4 regions of the Shewanella sp. 4t3-1-2LB genome follow, and region 3 is predicted to be linked to each of the others. Evidence: predicted binding sites of a transcription regulator. Region 3 holds the regulator's gene; each other region holds the start of a gene.

Region 1 (2,203 bases), on a different contig from region 3:
TTGAATATGCTGATCCTTGGACCAAGACCAGACACTAGCGCGATCAATATGCAGATGCTCACAGAGCAGCTTGGTCGCCAAATCGGCAGTACCTGCAAAATCGCCCTGTTGCTTTGCTGTCGAATTTGTCAGCGACTCCAATAATCGCCAATACTGCCCACGATTAACGCCCATTCTTATCCAGCCAGATTTCAAGACTTAAATTCTTAAATTGTTGTTTTATAATTATCACGCATTGAGATTACACATTTAAGAATACCACAGCAATACCGATATATATTTACTTACACTTCCCGGGCGGCCACTTATGGCAAACTATTTTGCAATTGAAAAATCATCTTCTCTGCACTACAGCCAAACTCAAGTTGCAACAGCCAAACATTATCTTGCTCTGTTAAACGCACAATAACATCATTAAATCGCGCTTTGGCCTTATCAGCCAGCGCCTCAGCATCGGCTTTAGCCGCGTTCCCACTAAAAGGTAGTTGTAACAGTACATCACTTTCTTCAACTACGGCACCAATGTCCACAAAACTGCCACATTCAGAGCAGGTATCATTGACCAGATCGCTTTGTGCTTCTTTAATACTTTTCATAAGGCATCTCCTGAATGCACTATAACTTAGCGATTATAGGCTGTTATGAGGAGGATTTCTGTGGTTCATTTCACGCAGCTTGTTGCCGCTCAACCGCTAAACGCTGTTGTAGAATTAATTCCGGCAACTGGGGAGCTTCGGGCAGCAAGGGCAGTGTTTCGCCATTAAAACGCCGCTGCGCCAGCAAACTGCAGTTTTCCAGCACTTCTGTGCTATCTAATGACCATTTCCCACGGCTCACCAACGGTTCTGGGCGTAACACTTCAGCTAAGCGAAATGTTTCTGGGCCATCATTTAAAAAATAATGGGCATTATCCGTTACAGCCTGCTGACTCAAATTCCCCAACAATGGTTGTGGCGTTGGTAATTCAAACTGCTGCCGCAGACGTTCGTCAGTTGCCAAGGTATCTTGCAGATGAAACTGCGGCCAATCGCGAGCATCCTGCGACAACATCGACAGCAATAGCCCAAAGTCCCCGCGCGCATTTTCTTCAACCGCATGGTTGAGGCGGGTCCCCAGTTGTAGTTCGTTAAGCAGTATCGGCTTTGATTGCATAAAAAAACATCGATTAAACAACCTGTTGTTATTTAATCGACCGAACTGCCACTAACTTTAGTGGTTTTTGCAAAATCGGGCTTTACATAAAAACGCTTTCTGTCTACTATTGCCGCCGCAATTTGAGGAGGGGTTCCCGAGTGGCCAAAGGGATCAGACTGTAAATCTGACGGCTCCGCCTTCGAAGGTTCGAATCCTTCCCCCTCCACCATGTTGCGCTGCCAATCAGCACTTTTGTGTGAGGTTGAGGAGGGGTTCCCGAGTGGCCAAAGGGATCAGACTGTAAATCTGACGGCTCCGCCTTCGAAGGTTCGAATCCTTCCCCCTCCACCATTTTCATCACAAAAGTAGCTCATTTTTCGGGGAGGGGTTCCCGAGTGGCCAAAGGGATCAGACTGTAAATCTGACGGCTCTGCCTTCGAAGGTTCGAATCCTTCCCCCTCCACCATTTATCCTTGCCAGTTGGCAACATTACCAACAACTTTCAAGCAGAACTCGACATTATCGCCATTGCAGTAATGCCAATAGGCTAATCTATTTGCAGATATTTATGGGTTTGTACTGAAAGCCGCCAATTGCGAGCAATACAGACTTTAATCGCTAAAGCGGTTGCATGGGATTTCTGACTGATAGGCTGCAGGCATACTACTTTGCCCGTCAAATCCACGCCCGCAAGCAAGGCATCCAATTGCTCGATATGGGTCGAGGTTGCCACCGGATGTTTGATCTCATTAGCGCGTTTTAGTGCCTGTGATTTGACGGCCAGCCCACCTTTCATGCCAATTTTTGGTGATACGGTCACCCAAGTCGAGTCACTGCACTTCACCTCGAAGGTGCCACTGGTTTCTAGCTGGGTGCTATAACCAGCGCGATTTAATGCTTGGGTGAGTTCTGTGAGGTCAAACAAGCAAGGCTCGCCACCGGTTAATACCACATGTTTGGCTGAAAAAGCTTTAGCAGTAAAAGCTGCGAGTAATGCTGCACTATTATACCAAGCCCAACGCCCTACACTGCCGTCCGTCTGTAATACTTGCTCTGGTGTAACTTCATT
Region 2 (2,203 bases), on a different contig from region 3:
ACACAACATTATCTGAGAGTCAGCAGCTGCTATCGAGATCCCGGCCTGCCGCTCAATGCTCCCCGATGCTAATCCATCAGGGATACGGCAATGCAACATTCCTGGGTGTTCTTCCCGGGTAATTGCAGGTAAAAAGCGGAACTGTGGCCGTTGCATTGCCAATGCCTGCAACTTGGCAAAATATGCAAGTTCATCGGCCCTTCTGGCACCATAAACCAAAACTATCTTTTCAAAGCGCTGCCAGGGCTCGGCGGTGTCCAGTATTGCAAGAAATGGCCCGACAGCTGTTCCTGTTGCCAGCAACCACAAATGCCGCCCCTGTATCTCGCCTTGAGGTAATTCATTCAACGTCAGAAATCCCGTGGCGGGAACACTAACATCAATAACATCTCCTGGCTGCAGTAGATGCAATGCTGGAGACAGCTGACCATCAGGAACAGTTACCGCTAACACCTCAATGTAATCGCTACCTGGAGGATTGATAATAGAGTATGCCCTAGCCACTCTTTTATCCTGTAGCGACATTGCCAACTTGATAAACTGGCCAGCCAAATAAGGGCCAATATCTACCGCAATTTTCAAGCTGAAGAGCCGCTCATTCCAGTCAGTTCGATCAATCACCTTACCAACTTGCCACATATGCTCTCCTCATAGAAAGTGTCTGGTGGATTAAAGCATACGCTACCGAGTACATAACAAAAACCCCTTATAATAAAGGGGTTTGATAAATTGCAACGACACACTAGCTGCTGTATGAGCTACTGTTCACTAGTAGTAAAACTGTCACGGAACGCCTGTAAGCCTTTTTGCACATGACTGTAAGTCGCATCCACCCCATCAGCAATATCACCATCAAGGACTTTCAACTTATCCAAAATATTTCGGGCTTCGGAAAACCCCTTATCAATGGCACCACCTATGATATCCATAAATCCATTAAGCTGATCTTCGGGACTTTTATCTGCGTTCTGTTGTTGATAGGTGGTATAGAACTTGGTAGCAAAATCGACGATCCGTCCGGCAGTCGCCTCTGGAGAGTAATCAACTTGCTGTTGTTGTTGCTGCTGAAAAGCAGTTTCACCCATGGATGCTTTCAATTTCTGATTAATTGCATCTATAGCCGTCCGGTACAAAAGCTGCATTGGCTTATCACCACTGCTAATAGTCACTTGCTCTTGGGCAGACAGAATTGCTTGATTCATTAATTGCCGACTCACATGGCGTACACTGGTATTATTGACAACCTCTGACACCGCTTTACCATGACTTCCATCAACGGTCGCGTCCTTATCTTTGGCAACTTGAGATACCTGGGAACCGTGATTCTGGATCTCCATCTTCCTTTCCTCTTAACTAGTTACTCAAAACTAATTATCGGACATTTTTTGCACAACTTTAATTTTCCTTATCTCTATTTAAGCGTTATACGACAACGCCCTATCATGCTGACCACTTAAGCTCCGCTGAAATGAAAGCCATTCAACAGGATGTGTGGTGGCAAATTTTTGCTATTCAAGTAAAGTAAATGCAGCAATCGCTAAATTAGCCATTGCATAAACAGAAATTATTACCTAAGTTAGATTGTGCGCCAGCTCACAAAAAATGTTAGTATGCTCAAAAACCACATACTGACGGGTTCACAATGGGAGAGTTTAAAGTGAAGACCACTTATGTCAGTCGGATTCCTATTCCTGCCGACTGTAGCAAGAATGCTTCTTTAAGCTGCCAGAGTTGTAGTCGGTTGATTGAGATCGAAGGTGAATTGCTGTGTTACCGTGGCGGTAAAATCACTGGACTCAAACCAATCTCTGAGCAAGATGGCTGTGTCAGCATCCTTTGTGACGGATGGCAGACACGTCGGTCTGCCTCCAATAAATAGTCAGATAAACATTCCCTGTTATCTTCAAAAATGGGCCATTTGTGACTGTTCAGACACCAGTTTAGATTGGTTAATAGCCCCCCAGTCCAATTCATAGCGTGGTTTGGGCTGAGCTTTCATACACAGTGTCAAACCTCGGGTGGATACAATTAACCCGGCCCGCAATTCTGTATGTAGCTGTTGTAATGCACATTCACCAACGCCGCGCTGTTGCAATGTTGCAGCCAAACTGCGCCAATCTGTGGTTACTCGTTTTTTGGTGCCTTCAAGGTTTACCAGCAGTGCAATGTTCTCCATAGCATCACCTCCTGATAGATTAAGTGA
Region 3 (2,203 bases):
TTGAACTCATCGAGTGACAGATTCCGACGCATCAGTCTGTCCCACGTGGGTTTAATATTAGCAAGGCTAACGCTGAGCGCATCGGACAGTGGCAAACACTCTTCCACGGCATCCATGGTTTTATTGGCCGCCTGTTCTGTCATGTCGATAACAAAACTCAGACGTTCTTTCGCATCTGGGATATCGTTATTCGCCAGTTCCACTAATCGATTATCCAGCTGAAACTCGTTCAATGCATTGTGGAGTTGCCGCGTCAGTTTACCGACTTCAGCAAACAGTTCTTGCTGGATAGGTTGCGATAACTCACGGACCAGTTCATCAGCTTGTTGTTGTTCGCCAGCTGATAGCAGTTCCACTAGGCGCTGAGCCTGTTCGAGCGTAATGAGTCCGGTGTTTTCTGCCTTCATAGCGCCCCCAAGCTCAACCAAGTCGTTCAAAGATTTTGTCCAACTTCTCTTTAAGGGTTGCGGCGGTGAAAGGTTTAACAACATAACCATTCACTCCGGCCTGGGCGGCAGCGATAATCTGCTCACGCTTAGCTTCCGCGGTAACCATCAACACCGGAATATTCTTAAGATTTTCATCCGCGCGAATTGCTCTTAGTAGATCAATGCCCTGCATACCCGGCATGTTCCAGTCGGTGACCACAAAATCAAAATCACCTTTCTGCAGCATTGGCAGCGCAGTAGACCCGTCATCGGCTTCTTGGGTGTTATTAAACCCAAGATCCCGTAACAGGTTTTTGATAATCCTTCGCATCGTTGAAAAATCATCAACAATGAGAATCTTCATGTTTTTATCCAAAGTTTCCTCCGCAGAGCTGAATTTTAAAACCGCTCAAAAAACCGTTTAGTTCTGTGTCCAATGCCTGAGTTTTGCTTTAAGCCTGAGCATTGCCTGACTGTGGATCTGACTAACTCTAGACTCACTAACATCTAGAATGGCACCGATTTCTTTTAAATTGAGCGCTTCATCATAATAAAGCGACAGAACCAGCGCATCTCTTTCCGGCAAAAGCTTAATCGCGTCTGCCAATGCTTCTCGAAACTGATCGTTTACCAGCGTGTCATAAGTATCGTTCGCTGCCATTTCATCGGCAAAAAGCGCATCTGGAGCTCCGCCAAGATCCTCGATTCCTATTATTTTACCAGCAGATACGTCACTTAGTATGTGATGATATTCATCAAGTGACATTTCCAACCGTTGAGCGATCTCAACATCTCTAGCATCCCGGCCCAACTCCTGTTCCAGTTCATCAATCACTTGAGCAATTCTACGTTGATTACGATGAACGGAACGGGGCAACCAGTCGCCACGGCGGATCTCATCGATCATCGCTCCGCGAATACGAATACCGGCAAACGTTTCAAATTTGGCACCTTTGCTGCCATCAAATTTGGAGGCGGCTTCCAGCAGGCCCATCATCCCGGCTTGTAGCAGATCATCCAGCTGTACCGATGCAGGTAAACGCGCCAGTAAATGGTGGGCGATTCGTTTCACCAGCGACGCATACTGGTCAACGATCAAGCTTTTATCGTTAAACCCGGTATACGCGGCCATTTTATTCACTGGCACCTTCCTCCTGATATTCAGGCTTTTGCACCAACCGCTCGACAAAGAACTCCAGATGACCACCGGGCTGTTGCGGTACAGGCCAGCTAATCACTTTGTTTGCCAGCCCTTGGTAAGCAATGCTCGCTGGCGATTTAGGAAAGGCTTCTACGATGAGTTTCTGCTTACGCACCGACTTACGCAGATTTTCATCAAAAGGTATGGTGGCAACCAATTCTAGCGCAACATCGAGGAAACGATCGGTCACTTTGCTCAGTTTAGCAAATAACTCCATGCCTTCCCGCAAACTGCGCACCATGTTGGCTACAATTTTAAAGCGAAAGACGCCGTGTTCCCGACTCAGAATCTTGATCAGCGCATAGGCATCAGTGATGGATGTTGGCTCGTCACAGACCACCACCAACACATCCTGTGAGGCCCGAGAAAAACTCAGCACCATGTCAGAAATACCGGCAGCAGTGTCAACGATTAGCACATCAAACTGCGTTTTCATTTCACTGAAGGCTCGGATCAGTCCGGCATGCTGCGCGGGGCTCAATTCAACCATTGACTGAGTACCGGAGGTAGCGGGAATAATCCCAATACCTTTGGGTCCACGGACGATGATGTCATCCAGTTCAGCTTCTCCAGA
Region 4 (2,203 bases), on a different contig from region 3:
TGCAAGCCGAATTGACCCGTATTTCTGACACTACCTCGTTTGGGGGGCAGAAACTGTTGGATGGTACTTATGGCACTCAGACATTCCAGGTGGGTTCCAATGCCAATGAAACCATTTCAGTGACGTTAGGTAACGTGAATGCACAAAGCATTGGTGGTGAAAAAGTTGCCGCATCGGTAGGAACTGTTGCTGGCGTGGTTGATGATGGCACGGCTGCTTATACAAATGCGGGTTTTACGATAACTGACCCTGCAACTGGTGTTGTAACTAATATAGCTACTTCGGCAACTGATGATGCTTCCACCATCGCTGCAGCTATTAATAAAAGCGGTGCAGGTGTTACGGCAAGAGCGAGTAATACAGCTGAGTTGGCGTTAAACTTTGATGGCGCCTCAGACGTTGGATTTACCGTCGGTGGTGCTACGGTTTCAGGGGCGACTAGTTACGCCGATGTTGTTAGTCAAATAAATAAAGATTCTGCAGATACCGGTGTTTCTGCTGAAATTGTGAATGGTAGCTTACAGATAACTCAAAAAGATGGTAAAGATTTAGCTTTCGGCGCAGTATCTTTTACTGGTGGTACAGCGCCTACTGCAACGTTGAAATCAGTCATTGATGGCACAGCTGTAGGGGCTGGCTATGATGCTACTTCTGCAGGTACTGTAAATGGTGTCGTAGAACTTAGCTCCTCAAAAGCATTTAGTTTTTCAGGAGGCGAAGCAGGCGCTGCTGCAACTTCAACCTTACATGCGGTCAGCACTATCGATATTGGGACTGCTGATGGTGCTCAATCAGCACTGGATATCATTGATGGTGCAATTGCCAGTATTGATAGTCAACGTTCAGCCCTTGGCGCTGTGCAAAATCGCATGAGCTTCACTATCAATAACTTAAGCAATATTTCTACTAACGTTTCGGACGCGAGAAGTCGTATTCAGGATGTAGATTTTGCCAAAGAGACAGCCACCATGACCAAACAGCAGATTTTAACCCAGACCTCATCTGCGATGTTGGCTCAGGCGAACCAGTTGCCGCAAGTGGCTTTACAGTTGCTACAGGGCTAACGCTGCATTTTGATCTAGTTTTCTTGAATGCCGACAAATTGTCGGCATTCTTTTTTTTGGTCAAGATATAGTTCATTTATCTTTGTTTTATATCAGTTTTTTTATTACCAAAAATTTTTAGAAAAATTGCCTAAAGTTTGTTTTCCTCTCGCCGTTACAGTGAGTGTATCCAATAAGCTCCGCCTGGCTGAACGGCTCAGGCAGCAGTCAACCAGGTAATATGAGGAACCAATACTATGGCCATTACCGTAAATACCAACGTGACCTCTCTGAGCTCACAAAAGAACCTGAACAACGCCAACAGTGCATTGCAGACTTCAATGGCGCGTTTGTCCTCTGGTTTGCGCATTAACAGCGCTAAAGATGATGCTGCCGGGTTGCAGATCTCTGACCGTCTGACCAGTCAGATCAACGGGTTGGATGTGGCACAACGTAACGCTAACGACGGCATCTCTATTGCGCAAACCGCAGAAGGTGCCATGCAGACTTCGACTGACATTCTACAGCGTATGCGTGACTTGTCATTGCAGTCCGCTAATGGCTCTAACTCTGCCGATGACCGTGCCGCAATGCAGAAAGAGATTACTTCCTTACAAGATGAATTGACCCGTATTTCTGATACTACTGCCTTTGGCGGACAAAAATTACTGGATGGTTCGTTTGGTACTAAATCTTTCCAAGTTGGTTCCAATGCCAATGAAACCATTTCAGTGACGTTAGGTAACGTGAATGCACAAAGCATTGGTGGTGAAAAAGTTGCCGCATCGGTAGGAACTGTTGCTGGCGTGGTTGATGATGGCACGGCTGCTTATACAAATGCGGGTTTTACGATAACTGACCCTGCAACTGGTGTTGTAACTAATATAGCTACTTCGGCAACTGATGATGCTTCCACCATCGCTGCAGCTATTAATAAAAGCGGTGCAGGTGTTACGGCAAGAGCGAGTAATACAGCTGAGTTGGCGTTAAACTTTGATGGCGCCTCAGACGTTGGATTTACCGTCGGTGGTGCTACGGTTTCAGGGGCGACTAGTTACGCCGATGTTGTTAGTCAAATAAATAAAGATTCTGCAGATACCGGTGTTTCTGCTGAAATTGTGAATGGTAGCTTACAGATAACTCAAAAAGATGGTAAAGAT

The links. The regulator FliA, encoded in region 3, starts transcription of late flagellar genes. The targets are predictions, from matches to a motif close to CTAAAGNTNNNNNNNNNNNNGCCGATA.
Region 1: the regulator FliA is predicted to act here: its motif matches at 1,187-1,213, upstream of J3L11_RS13355 (VC2046/SO_2500 family protein).
Region 2: the regulator FliA is predicted to act here: its motif matches at 1,373-1,399, upstream of J3L11_RS09505 (DUF5610 domain-containing protein).
Region 4: the regulator FliA is predicted to act here: its motif matches at 1,195-1,221, upstream of J3L11_RS12140 (flagellin).

What each region holds. Positions count from the first base shown of each region.
Region 1 covers NZ_JAFNJD010000036.1:15,693-17,895, reverse strand. The annotation lists gene J3L11_RS13365 (EAL domain-containing protein) at 1-174, opposite strand, end outside; gene J3L11_RS13360 (DUF406 family protein) at 306-596, opposite strand; gene J3L11_RS13355 (VC2046/SO_2500 family protein) at 667-1,152, opposite strand; tRNA gene J3L11_RS13350 (tRNA-Tyr) at 1,279-1,363, shown strand; tRNA gene J3L11_RS13345 (tRNA-Tyr) at 1,401-1,485, shown strand; tRNA gene J3L11_RS13340 (tRNA-Tyr) at 1,516-1,600, shown strand; gene queE (7-carboxy-7-deazaguanine synthase QueE) at 1,682-2,203, opposite strand, start outside.
Region 2 covers NZ_JAFNJD010000021.1:58,925-61,127, reverse strand. The annotation lists gene J3L11_RS09510 (ferredoxin--NADP reductase) at 1-639, opposite strand, end outside; gene J3L11_RS09505 (DUF5610 domain-containing protein) at 759-1,337, opposite strand; gene J3L11_RS09500 (hypothetical protein) at 1,904-2,176, opposite strand.
Region 3 covers NZ_JAFNJD010000046.1:20,010-22,212, forward strand. The annotation lists gene J3L11_RS15385 (protein phosphatase CheZ) at 1-407, opposite strand, end outside; gene cheY (chemotaxis response regulator CheY) at 421-804, opposite strand; gene J3L11_RS15395 (RNA polymerase sigma factor FliA) at 850-1,569, opposite strand; gene J3L11_RS15400 (MinD/ParA family protein) at 1,562-2,203, opposite strand, start outside.
Region 4 covers NZ_JAFNJD010000030.1:44,465-46,667, forward strand. The annotation lists gene J3L11_RS19550 (flagellin) at 1-1,064, shown strand, start outside; gene J3L11_RS12140 (flagellin) at 1,301-2,203, shown strand, end outside.